Linked DNA regions of Sediminicoccus sp. KRV36. The protein of the gene in region 2 interacts with the protein of the main gene of each other region in a pairwise test. Links are inferred from orthologs where the notes say so. Each region holds a gene or a part of one and is shown on either strand. Other genes may lie near its edges.

Region 1 (2,868 bases), 3.7 Mb from region 2 along the record:
CTGAATTTCAACGTGGTGATCCTTGACGTGGTCGAGGTCACCATCGGCGCCCGCGCGCAGATCGGCCCGGCCGTGCAGATCTACGCCGCCGATCACCCCCGCGATGCGGCCACGCGGGCCACCGGGGTCGAGTTCGGCCGCCCCGTCCGCATCGGGGCCGATGCCTGGATCGGCGGCGGTGCCATCCTGCTGCCCGGCGTGACCATCGGCGATGGCGCGGTGGTGGGCGCGGGCAGCGTCATCACGCGCGATGTGGCCCCGGGCGCCATGGTCCTCGGCAACCCCGCGCGGCCCAGGCGCAGTTGACGAGGCTACCCCTTCGCCTGCACATCTTCGCCCATGCCGATTCCTGCACAGCTTCCCGCGCGTGACGTCCTGGAAACAGTGATCCGCGCGACCCACCAGGCCTTCCTCGGGCGGAGCGTGGACCCCAACTGGCAAACCGCCTTCACCGAGGAACTCACCCGCCGCGGCGCCACCCAATCACTGGATGAGGTCGTGTCCGACTTCATGCAGCTCGTCTACACCAGCACCGAGGCAAAGACCCGGCTGCTCGCCACCATGGGCGGACGCGGCATCGAGGATGTGATCGCCCCTGGCCTCGCCGCGCGGCCTTCCCCCTTGGCCTGTATCGGCCTGGGCTGCATGCCGGGCACCGCCGGCATGCTCCGGCGCGGCGGCCTGCGCCGCTGGGCCGGCCCCTTCGACTGGATGACCATCCCGGCCGAAGCGGTGCGTGACAGCATCGTGGATGATTGCGCCGGGCTGCTGCTCGCCACCGATTACGAGCCCATCCTCCCCGAGGATCGGCCCGTCGGCAGCGACGGCCATCTCTGCCGCCATGTGCGCCTCTCCGAGCTCTACGGCCCGACGATCTTCCATCGCTACGATCCGTCCGAGGCGACCGGCTATGCCAGCCTGGAACGGGCCACGCTGCGCTTCCGTGAGGCGCTGCGCGGCCTGCATGGCAAGCTCCTGCTGCAGGTCACGCAGGAGACCGAGCGCAGCCTGCCCACCTTCGAGGATACGGCCGACATGCTGGACCGCTCGGCCCGCGGCGCCATCCTGGTGACGGTGGCGCTGGTGGAGGGCCCGCCCGCCGGCCCCTTCCCCGAAATGGAGCTGGCCCAGACCCGCGGCGTGCACCGCTATCTGCGCGCGCGCACCATCTCTGAGGTGAAGGGCACAGCCTTCGTCGACCCTCTGGATGAGATCGTGCTGCTGCGTGGCGCACTGGCCGCGCCGCAGATCAGCAGCATGTAGCCCCGTGGCTGAGCACGGGCCCGGCGGGTTTCGCCGGGCCCGTGGTGCAGCCCCGGGAATCGCGCGGCCTTACGCTTCGGCCTTCGTCGCGATGCCCTTTTCCTTGAGCATCGTCTGCAATTCGCCCGACTGGAACATCTCCATCACGATGTCGCAGCCGCCGACGAATTCGCCCTGCACGTAAAGCTGCGGGATGGTCGGCCAATTCGTGTAGGCCTTGATGCCCTCGCGGATCTCGGCGTCTTCCAGCACGTTCACGCCCTTGAAGGGCACGCCGACATGGCTGAGAATCTGCACCACACGGGCCGAAAACCCGCATTGCGGAAAGACGGGCGTGCCCTTCATGTAGAGCACGACGGGGTTGCCGGTGATTTCGGCTTCGATGCGGGTGGTGGCGTCGGTCATCCTGGACTTCCTTCTTTGGGTTCGTTCAATCGGGGGCGCTGGTCTGCAGCGCCAGGGCATGCAGCACGCCGCCCATGCGGCCTTGCAGCGCGGCATAGACGATCTGATGCTGCTTGACGCGGGAGACGCCGCGGAAGCTCTCGGAAATCACCTTCGCGGCGTAATGGTCGCCATCGCCGGCCAGATCCTCGATCGTCACCTGCGCGTCGGGCAGGGCCGATTTGATCAGCGCCTCGATTTCGGCCGGTTGCATCGGCATGCGGTTCAGACCTCTTGCATCAGCTTGGGCAGCGTCGCCTCATGCGCCGCCACCAGATTGGAGACCGATATGGTCCCCTTTCCGCTCAGAACCAAGTCCCCACCGCCTGATTCTCCGAGCTTCCGCGCTGGCACCCCCACCGCCGCCGCAGCCGCCAGGAAAGCCGCGCCGTCCGTGACGGCGACCACGTAGCGGGATTGGTCCTCACCGAACCAGAAGCCGTGCTCACCCGCGCCATCCAGCGTGGCGCCGACGCCCGAGGCCATGCACATTTCCGCAATCGTCACCAGCAAACCACCATCGGCGCAATCATGGCAGGCGCTGACGGCGCCGGCCAGGATTTGCCCGCGCACGAAATCGCCGTTCCGCCGCTCGGCCGCCAGGTCCACCGGCGGGGGCGCGCCCGCCTCCTGCCCCGCGATCTCGCGCAGCCAGAGCGACTGGCCGAGCCAGCCTTGCGTCTCGCCCACCAGGATGATCGCGGCCCCTTGCGGCATGGCCAGGCCGACCGCCTGCGCCACATCTTCCAGCACGCCCACGCCGCCAATGGCGGGTGTCGGCAAAATCGCGCGGCCCTCGGTCTCGTTGTAGAGCGAGACATTGCCGCTGATTACCGGGAAATCCAGCGCGTTGCAGGCAGCCGCCATGCCGCGCACGGCGGCGGCGAATTGGCCCATGATCTCGGGCTTTTCGGGATTGCCGAAATTCATGTTGTCGGTGATGGCGCGCGGCAGGGCGCCGACGGCGGTCAGATTGCGCCAGGCCTCGGCCACCGCCTGCATGCCGCCCGCATGGGGGTCCGCCTGGCAATAGCGCGGCGTGCAATCGGTGGTCATGGCCAGCGCCCGCACATGATCCTCGATCCGCACCACGGCGGCATCGGCCTGGCCGGGCCGCTTGGCCGTCTGGCCGCCCACCTGCGCGTCATACTGGTCCCAGAT
Region 2 (7,975 bases):
CCTTGCTCATGCCGATCAGCCCGGCCTTGGCGGCCGCGTAATTCGCCTGGCCCGCATTGCCCGTCACACCCACGATGGAGGCGATGGAGACGATCCGCCCGCTGCGCCGCTTCATCATGCCGCGCAGCGCGGCGCGGGCCAGGCGAAACGGCGCGTTGAGGTCCACTTCCAGCACGGCGTTCCAGTCCTCATCGCCCATGCGCAGGGCCAGCATGTCCCGCGTGAAGCCGGCATTGTTCACCAGGATATCGAGCTTGCCATGCGCGGCCTCGATCCCCTCGACCAGGGCGGCCGGTGCGGCGGGATCATTCAGGTCGGCCGGCATGACGCTGGCGCGCTCACCCAGCTGCGCCGCCACGGCGTTCAACTCCGCCTCGCGCCGGCCGGTCAGCACCACATGCGCCCCCTGGGCGTGCAGCGCCTCGGCGATGCCGATGCCGATGCCGGAGGAAGCGCCGGTGACCAGGGCGATCTTGCCGTCGAGTTTGAACATCACGTGGTTCCTTGTTCGAGCGCTTTGGATTCGAGCCGTTTGGCGAGCCAGAAGAGCGTATGGCCTGGCGGATCATCCGGCAGGGTTCCGATGACGCTGTAGCCGAGCTTTTCGTAAAAGCCACGCGCCTGGAAGGAGGCCGTCTCCAGCCGCACGCCCAGGCAGTGCCGGGCGCGCGCCTCAGCCTCCACCGCCTGCATCAGGCGCCGGCCCCAGCCCTGCCCGCGCAGCGCGGCAGGCAGGAACAGCAGCTCGATCCGCACCCAGCCATGACGCGAATGGCCCAGCGCGCCGCCGATGGTGCGGCGCTCCGTATCGCGCAGCAGCACGGCAAGGTCGAGGCGGTCCCGGCCGCGCAGCCCTGTCGCCGCCTCATTGAAGCCGACCAGGCCATCGAGGATCGCCGCCTGATCCGCCGCGTCGGGCTGGTCCGTGACGTGCAGGATCATGCGGGGCCGAAGCGCTTCTTCAGGAAATAGCGCGCATGGCCGGGCGGTGAATCGGGCAGCGTGCCAAAGAGTTCGTAGCCGCGCTTCTCGTAGAAGGGCCGCGCCTGCCAGCTCAACGTGTCCAGATAGGCGCCGATGCATCCGCGCGCCTGCGCCTCCGCCTCGATGCGGTCGAACAGCGCGGTGCCGAGGCCCTGGCCGCGCAAATCCTCCGGCAGATACACCATGAGCACATGCAGCCAGGCGCCGTAGCAATGCGCCTGAATGCCGCCGGCGGGCGCGTCCTCACCCTCGCGGAAGACCAACAGCCGGAGCGGCTTGTAGCCATGCTCGCCGACGAAGGGGCCGTTGAAGGCGCGAAATCCCTCGACGAGCACATCCAGCAGCGGCGTCTCCTCCGCCTCGGAGAGGACAAGCCGCGTCACAGGGATTTCAGGAATGCTTCGATATCGGCCGGGTTGTTGATGGCCAATGCCGCGGCTTCGGGCGCGTTGCGCTTCATCAGCCCGGTCAGCACGCGGCCGGCGCCGACCTCGGCGAAGCGCGTGCAGCCGGCGGCGACCATGGCGGCCACGCATTCGCGCCAGCGCACCGTGCCCGTCACCTGGCGCACCAGCAGGCCGCGGATTACATCAGGGTCCGAGACGGGGGCGGCCGTCACATTGGCCACGACCGGCACGGCCGGATGCGCCATGGCGGCCTTGGCCAGGGCCTCCTCCATGACGCGGGCGGCGGGCTCCATCATCGCGCAATGGAAGGGGGCCGAGACGGGCAGGATCATGGCGCGCTTGATGCCGGCGGCCTTGGCGACCTCCACGGCGCGCTCCACGGCGGCCTTGGCGCCCGAAATCACCACCTGGCCACCGCCATTGTCATTGGCGACCTCCAGCACCTGATGCCCCTCCGGGCCCTGGGCAGCCTCGGCGCAGATGGCGGCGGCCTGTTCGGCCTCGGCGCCAAGCAGTGCCGCCATGGCGCCCTCACCGGGGGGGACGGCGGCCTGCATGGAATCGCCGCGCAGCCGCAGCAGCCGCGCGGCGGTGGCGAGGTCAAAGCTGCCCGCCGCCGTCAGCGCGCTGTATTCGCCGAGGCTGTGCCCAGCCACCAGCGCCACCTGGCGCGACATGTCGAAGCCGCCCTCCTTGCCCAGCACGCGGCAGATGGCGACGGAGACCGCCATCAAGGCGGGCTGCGCATTGGCCGTCAGGGTCAGTTCCTCACCCGGGCCTTCGAACATGAGGCGCGAGAGCTTCTGGCCCAGCGCGTCATCCACCTCCTGGAAGGTTTCGCGCGCGATGGGGAAGGCATCGGCGAGGTCGCGGCCCATGCCGGGGGCCTGGCTGCCCTGGCCGGGGAACACAAAAGCGAGTGACATGGCAATTCCGTGAATGGCGTGTGTGCAAGCCCCTTCGCGCCGGGGCGCCTGCAAGTCAACGGGTTGGGCTCATTCGGCCCGGAAAGGGCGCGGGCGGGGGCAAAACGCCCCGCACGGCTATTCCGGCGTGAAGCCGGAGGCGCGGACGATCGGCCCCCATTCCTCCCGCTCGGTCCGGATGCGCGTGGCGAAGGCGGCGGGGCTGGCCGAAACGCCGGGGCTGAAATCCAGCCGCTCCAGCGCGGCTCGCATCTCGGGCGTGGTGCCCACCTGGGTGATAGCCGCGAAGAGGCCCTGCACCACCGGTGCCGGGGTGCCGGCCGGCAGCAGCGCGCCGAACCATTCATCCTTGGTCAGTGCCGGATGGCCGAGTTCCTGGAACGTCGGCACATCGGGAAAGCGCGGGTTCCGCGTGGCCGAGGAGATCGCCAGCATGCGAAGGCCGACGCCGTTTTGCGGCGAAACATCCCCCAGCACGCCCATGAAGGCATTGAGCCGCCCGGCGATGAGATCCTGCACCGCCGGCACCGAGCCGCGATAGGGCACATGCGTCATGCGGATACCCAGCGCCTGGGCCAGCATCAGCCCCATGAAATGCGGCGAGGCGCCGGCCGCGGGCGAGGCGAAGGGAATCTCATTGGGCTGCGCCCGCGCCCAGGTGGCGAATTCGGCTAGGTTGCGCGCCGGATGCGTCATCGGAATGCAGAAGGCGAAGGGAAAGGTGCAGACCGTGCTGACGGGGATGAGGTCGGTCAGGGCGTCATAGCGCACATCGCGCGGGAAGATGTGCGGCTGCAAGGTCAGCATGGAGGCCGGCGTCTGCAGATAGGTGGTGCCGTCCTTCTCGGCATCGCGCACGAATTCCACGGCAATGCGCCCGGCGGCCCCCACCCGGCCCTCGACAATGAGGTTGGGCGCGAAGATGCCGCGCAGCCGCTCGGCATAGATGCGGGCGACGATGTCGGAACTGCCGCCGGCCGGAAAACCGATGACGATGCGCGCATTGCGCGGGACCGTCTGGGCGCGGGCCAACGCCGGCATGGCCAGCGCCAGGCCGGCACCCAGCAGGGCGCGGCGTTCGAAATGGGTCATGGGCGTTTCTCCGTCGGCTTTTTCTGCGGCGGAGCTTAGCGAAAATGGCGTTGTCTTGCGAGGGGTTGCGGCTGGAATGACCGCGGCCGCGGCTGGCTTGGGAGAAATCGAGGGGCGCTGCCCCTCACCCCGGCAGGAAACCCCCCGCAGCAAGCTGAGTTTCCTGCACCTTCGGTCAGGCGTCTTCAATCATCCCGTGATGCCCGGGCTAGGCTGCTTCGGCCGGGGCGCGCAGCGTCAGGGCCAGCGCATGCAGCCCGGTGGCGAATTCGGCATCCACCGCGGCATGCACCGCGCGGGAGCGCGCCACGCGGTTCATGCCCGTGAAAGCCTCGCTCACCAGAACAACGCTGTAATGCGTCTCACCACCCGGCGCGGCGCCGGCATGGCCGGCATGGCTGGCGCTGTCATCCGCCACCTCCAGCCGAAGGGGGGCGAAGCCGGCGGTGAGGGCGGCACGGATGCGGTCGGCGCGATTGTCCATGCCGCCGAGATTCCTCCATGTCTTCGCCGTTGCCAAGCCCGGATGTCGCACCCATAAAGTTCTGATGGCGCGACGCGCGAGCTTCCAACCCCAGACCGACCCGAAGGCCCCCCCCCGGGGCTGCGATGCGCCCGGCTGCGCGGCGGCCGGGGAGTTCCGCGCGCCCAAAGACCGCAGCCTGCGGGAATATCTCTGGTTCTGCCTGGAACATGTGCGCCAGTACAATTCCGGCTGGGATTTCTACCGCGGCATGGGCCCGGGCGATATCGAGACCTCCATCCGCTCGGATACCGGCTGGCAGCGCCCCACCTGGCCCTTGGGGCGCCTTGGCGGCATGCGCCTGGATGCGGAGCGCATGGTGGACCCGCTCGGTATCCTGCGTGAGACGGCGCTGCACGAGAAGCGCCGCACCCCGCCGCGCAGCGAGGCGCCGGCGGAGTTGCGCGCCGCACTCGGCCTGCTCGAACTCGAATGGCCGCTCGATCCCGCGACGCTGAAGGCGCGCTACAAGGAACTCGCGAAGCGCTACCACCCGGATACCAATGGCGGCGATCGCAGCACCGAGGACCGGCTGAAGGATATCAATCGCGCCTATTCGCTGCTGCGGCAGCGGGTCGGGCGCGCGGTCTCCGCGGCGCAACCGGCCCATGCCGGATGACTGCCACGTGTTTCCGGCGGCCTGGGTAGCCCAATCCCATGGCCTGCCCTAACATTCACCATAACTGATGTGCCCACCTCCATTGAACGAAGCGGAAGCGTGATGACCAAGCTGGCCCAATCTGGCGACGTGAGCCCAACCTCGGCGATCAACCTGCCGGATATCACCGTGAGCGCGCGCGAAGTCTTCGGCGTGGACATTGATATGGAGGTGCCCGCCTATTCGGTCCGCACCGAGCATGTGCCCGAGCTCGACCCCTCCTATCGCTTCGACCGGGAGACGACGCTCGCCATCGTCGCGGGCTTTGCGCATAACCGCCGGGTGATGATCCAGGGCTATCACGGCACCGGAAAATCCACCCATATCGAGCAGGTGGCGGCGCGGCTGAACTGGCCCTGCATCCGCGTGAACCTGGACAGCCACATCAGCCGCATCGACCTGATCGGCAAGGACGCCATCGTGCTGAAGGATGGCAAGCAGATCACCGAATTCCGCGAGGGCATCCTCCCCTGGGCCCTGCAGCATCCCTGCGCCCTGGTGTTCGACGAATATGACGCCGGCCGCCCGGATGTGATGTTCGTGATCCAGCGCGTGCTCGAAGTCGAGGGCAAGCTGACCCTGCTCGACCAGAACCGCGTGATCCGCCCGCACCCGATGTTCCGCCTGTTTGCCACGGCGAATACGGTGGGCCTGGGCGATACGACCGGCCTGTATCACGGCACGCAGCAGATCAATCAGGGCCAGATGGACCGCTGGAACATCGTGGCGACGCTGAACTACCTGCCGCATGCGCAGGAGACCGAGATCGTCATGGCCAAGATCGGCACGACCGATCCCAAGATGAAGAAGCAGGTCGAAGCCATGGTCGCGCTGGCCGACCTGACGCGCGCCGGCTTCATCGCGGGCGATATCAGCACCGTCATGTCGCCCCGCACCGTCATCACCTGGGCGGATAACACGCGCATCTTCGGCGATATCGGCTTCGCCTTCCGCCTGACCTTCCTCAACAAATGCGATGAGGCCGAGCGTTCGACGGTGGCGGAATACTATCAGCGCTGCTTCAACGCCGAGATCGCGACGGGACTCTACAAGAAGGCGGGGTGATGTGACCAAGCAGGACCTCACCCGCCAGGAAGAATTCAAGCGCGCGACGGCCGGCGTGGTCCGTGCCATCGCGCAGCAGACCGAAGTGCAGGTCGCCTTCCAGCCCGGCCCGGCCGGTGTCTCGGGCAAGCGCGCGCGCCTGCCCTTGCCCACGCGCAGCCTGCCGCCCGCCGAAATGGCGAAGCTGCGCGGTGCCGCCGATGCCGTGGCGCTGAAGCTGCGCCATCACGACGAAGCGACCCACGCCGCCCGCGCCCCCTCGCGCAAGGAAGCGCGGGAGGTGTTCGACGCGCTGGAAGATGTGCGCGTGCAATCCGTGGGCTCCCGCCACATGTCCGGCGTCGCGGCGAATCTACGCGCTCGCCTCTCGGAGGAATGCGAATCCGAGGGCTATGACCGGATGACGCGGAAGGACCAGCTTCCGCTGCACACCGCCCTCTCCCTCATGGCGCGCGAGCGCATCTCGGGCGAGCCTTCGCCCGCCGCCGCGACCCGCATCCTGGAGATGTGGCGCGACAGCCTGGACGAAAAGGCCGCGGCCGCGATGGAGGAAATGGTCTCCTCCACCGAGGATCAGGAATCCTTCGCCCGCGCCGCCCGCAAGCTGCTCACGGCACTCGACCTCGCCGAGGCCGAGATGGAGAGCGAAGCCGACCAGGATGAGGAAGGCGACGAGGGCGGCGATCAATCCTCCCAGCAGGACCAGGCCAGCGCCGGCGAGGCGCAGAGCCAGGAGCAGGAATCCATGCAGGGCGCCGAGCCCGAGAGCATGGAAGGCGAGGCCGCCGACGAGGAAGCGCAGGATAGCGAGGAAGAAGGTGCGGCCGCCGAGGGCGATGAGAAGCCCGGCGGCCCCCAGGCCCGCAAGGAAGTCCCGCAGACCGACGACACGACGCGCTATCGCGCCTTCTCCACCCAGTTCGACGAGGTGGTGGAAGCCGATGACCTGTGTGACGCGGATGAGCTGACACGTCTGCGCCAGCAGCTCGACCAGCAGTTGCAGCATCTGCAGGGCGTCGTCTCCAAGCTCGCCAATCGCCTGCAGCGCCGCCTGATGGCGCAGCAGCAGCGCGCCTGGGATTTCGACCTGGAGGAAGGCATCCTCGACGTTGCGCGCTTGGCCCGCGTGGTGGCGAACCCCACGCTCTCGCTGTCCTACAAGCGGGAGCGGGAGGCGGATTTCCGCGATACCGTGGTGACCCTGCTGATTGACAATTCGGGCTCCATGCGCGGCCGGCCCATCACCGTGGCCGCCATGTGCGCCGATATCCTGGCCCGCACGCTGGAGCGTTGCGGCGTGAAGGTCGAGATCCTCGGCTTCACCACGCGCGCCTGGAAGGGCGGGCAGTCTCGCGAGCGTTGGGTGCAGGAGGGCAAGGCGCGCAATCCGGGCCGGCTGAATGATCTGCGCCACATCATCTACAAGGGCGCCGATGCGCCCTGGCGCCGCTCGCGCCGCGCCATCGGCCTGATGCTGCGCGAGGGGCTGCTCAAGGAAAACATTGATGGCGAGGCGCTGAACTGGGCGTATCGCCGCATCCTGGCCCGTACCGAGCATCGCCGCATCCTCATGGTGATCAGCGATGGCGCGCCGGTGGATGACAGCACGCTCTCGGTCAATCCCGGCAATTACCTGGAGCGCCACCTGCGCGAGGTGATCAAGGAGATCGAGAGCCGCAGCGCCGTGGAGCTGATCGCCATCGGTATCGGCCATGACGTCACGCGCTACTACCGCCGCGCCGTCACCATCGTGGATGCCGAGGAGTTGGGCGGCACCATGATGAAGAAGCTCGCCGAGCTGTTTGACGAGGATGCTGCCGAGGCCTGGCACCGCGCCGCCGCGGAGCGCGCACCTGCCATCCTCTGACCGGGCCGCGCGGCCCGGCGCCACGGATCACCTGAACCGCCGCACCGCCCTGTTGGCGGGGCTTTCCCTGCTGCCCGCCTGCGCCGCCGATGCGGGAGCGAGCACGGCTGCGCCCCTGCCGCTCGGCCTGCCGGCCCGGCCGTTCCTGACGCCATTGGGGGCCTTGCGGCTGAATACGCCGGCCTGGGGCTTTGGCGGCTTTTCTGGGCTGCATCTTGCGCCCGATCTGACGCTGACCGCCATCAGTGATCTTGGACGCTGGTGGCGCGCGCCGCTTCTGCTGCGCGAAGGGCGGCTCATCGGCCTTGGCGATGTGCGGCATGGGCCGCTGCGCGATGCGGCCGGGGCTGTGCTGCGCCGCGGTGGCCAGGGCGATGCGGAGAGCCTGGTGCGCCTGGCCAATGGCGAATGGCTGGTCGGCTTCGAGCGTCGGCATCGGATTTTGCGCTACCG

Evidence for each region. Proteins that work in one complex are often made in the same cells at the same time.
Region 1: the proteins of LHU95_RS22995 (region 2) and grxD interact in binary tests that used the Escherichia coli proteins (3 or more experiments, as listed by UniProt). The link is inferred for Sediminicoccus sp. KRV36 from one-to-one orthologs.

The regions. Positions count from the first base shown.
Region 1 is NZ_CP085081.1:1,122,215-1,125,082, reverse strand. It holds grxD (Grx4 family monothiol glutaredoxin), read right to left. Parts: upstream 1,669-2,868; coding sequence 1,333-1,668; downstream 1-1,332. Other genes in the region: purL (phosphoribosylformylglycinamidine synthase subunit PurL), read right to left, coding at 1,933-2,868; LHU95_RS04970 (BolA family transcriptional regulator), read right to left, coding at 1,694-1,927; LHU95_RS04980 (DUF1796 family putative cysteine peptidase), read left to right, coding at 340-1,263; LHU95_RS04985 (sugar O-acetyltransferase), read left to right, coding at 1-306. UniProt on the Escherichia coli protein: Monothiol glutaredoxin involved in the biogenesis of iron-sulfur clusters.
Region 2 is NZ_CP085081.1:4,836,901-4,844,875, reverse strand. What follows is about bases 2,256-4,939. They hold LHU95_RS22995 (BolA family protein), read right to left. Parts: upstream 3,894-4,939; coding sequence 3,618-3,893; downstream 2,256-3,617. Other genes in these bases: cobS (cobaltochelatase subunit CobS), read left to right, coding at 4,654-4,939; LHU95_RS22990 (J domain-containing protein), read left to right, coding at 3,958-4,551; LHU95_RS23000 (tripartite tricarboxylate transporter substrate-binding protein), read right to left, coding at 2,435-3,409; fabD (ACP S-malonyltransferase), read right to left, coding at 2,256-2,317. Also shown: fabG (3-oxoacyl-[acyl-carrier-protein] reductase), read right to left, coding at 1-493; LHU95_RS23015 (GNAT family N-acetyltransferase), read right to left, coding at 493-942; LHU95_RS23010 (GNAT family N-acetyltransferase), read right to left, coding at 939-1,367; more of fabD, read right to left, coding at 1,364-2,255; more of cobS, read left to right, coding at 4,940-5,655; cobaltochelatase subunit CobT, read left to right, coding at 5,657-7,522; LHU95_RS22975 (esterase-like activity of phytase family protein), read left to right, coding at 7,575-7,975. UniProt on the Escherichia coli protein: Transcriptional regulator that plays an important role in general stress response. Has many effects on cell morphology, cell growth and cell division. Acts by regulating the transcription of many genes, including dacA (PBP-5), dacC (PBP-6), ampC and mreB.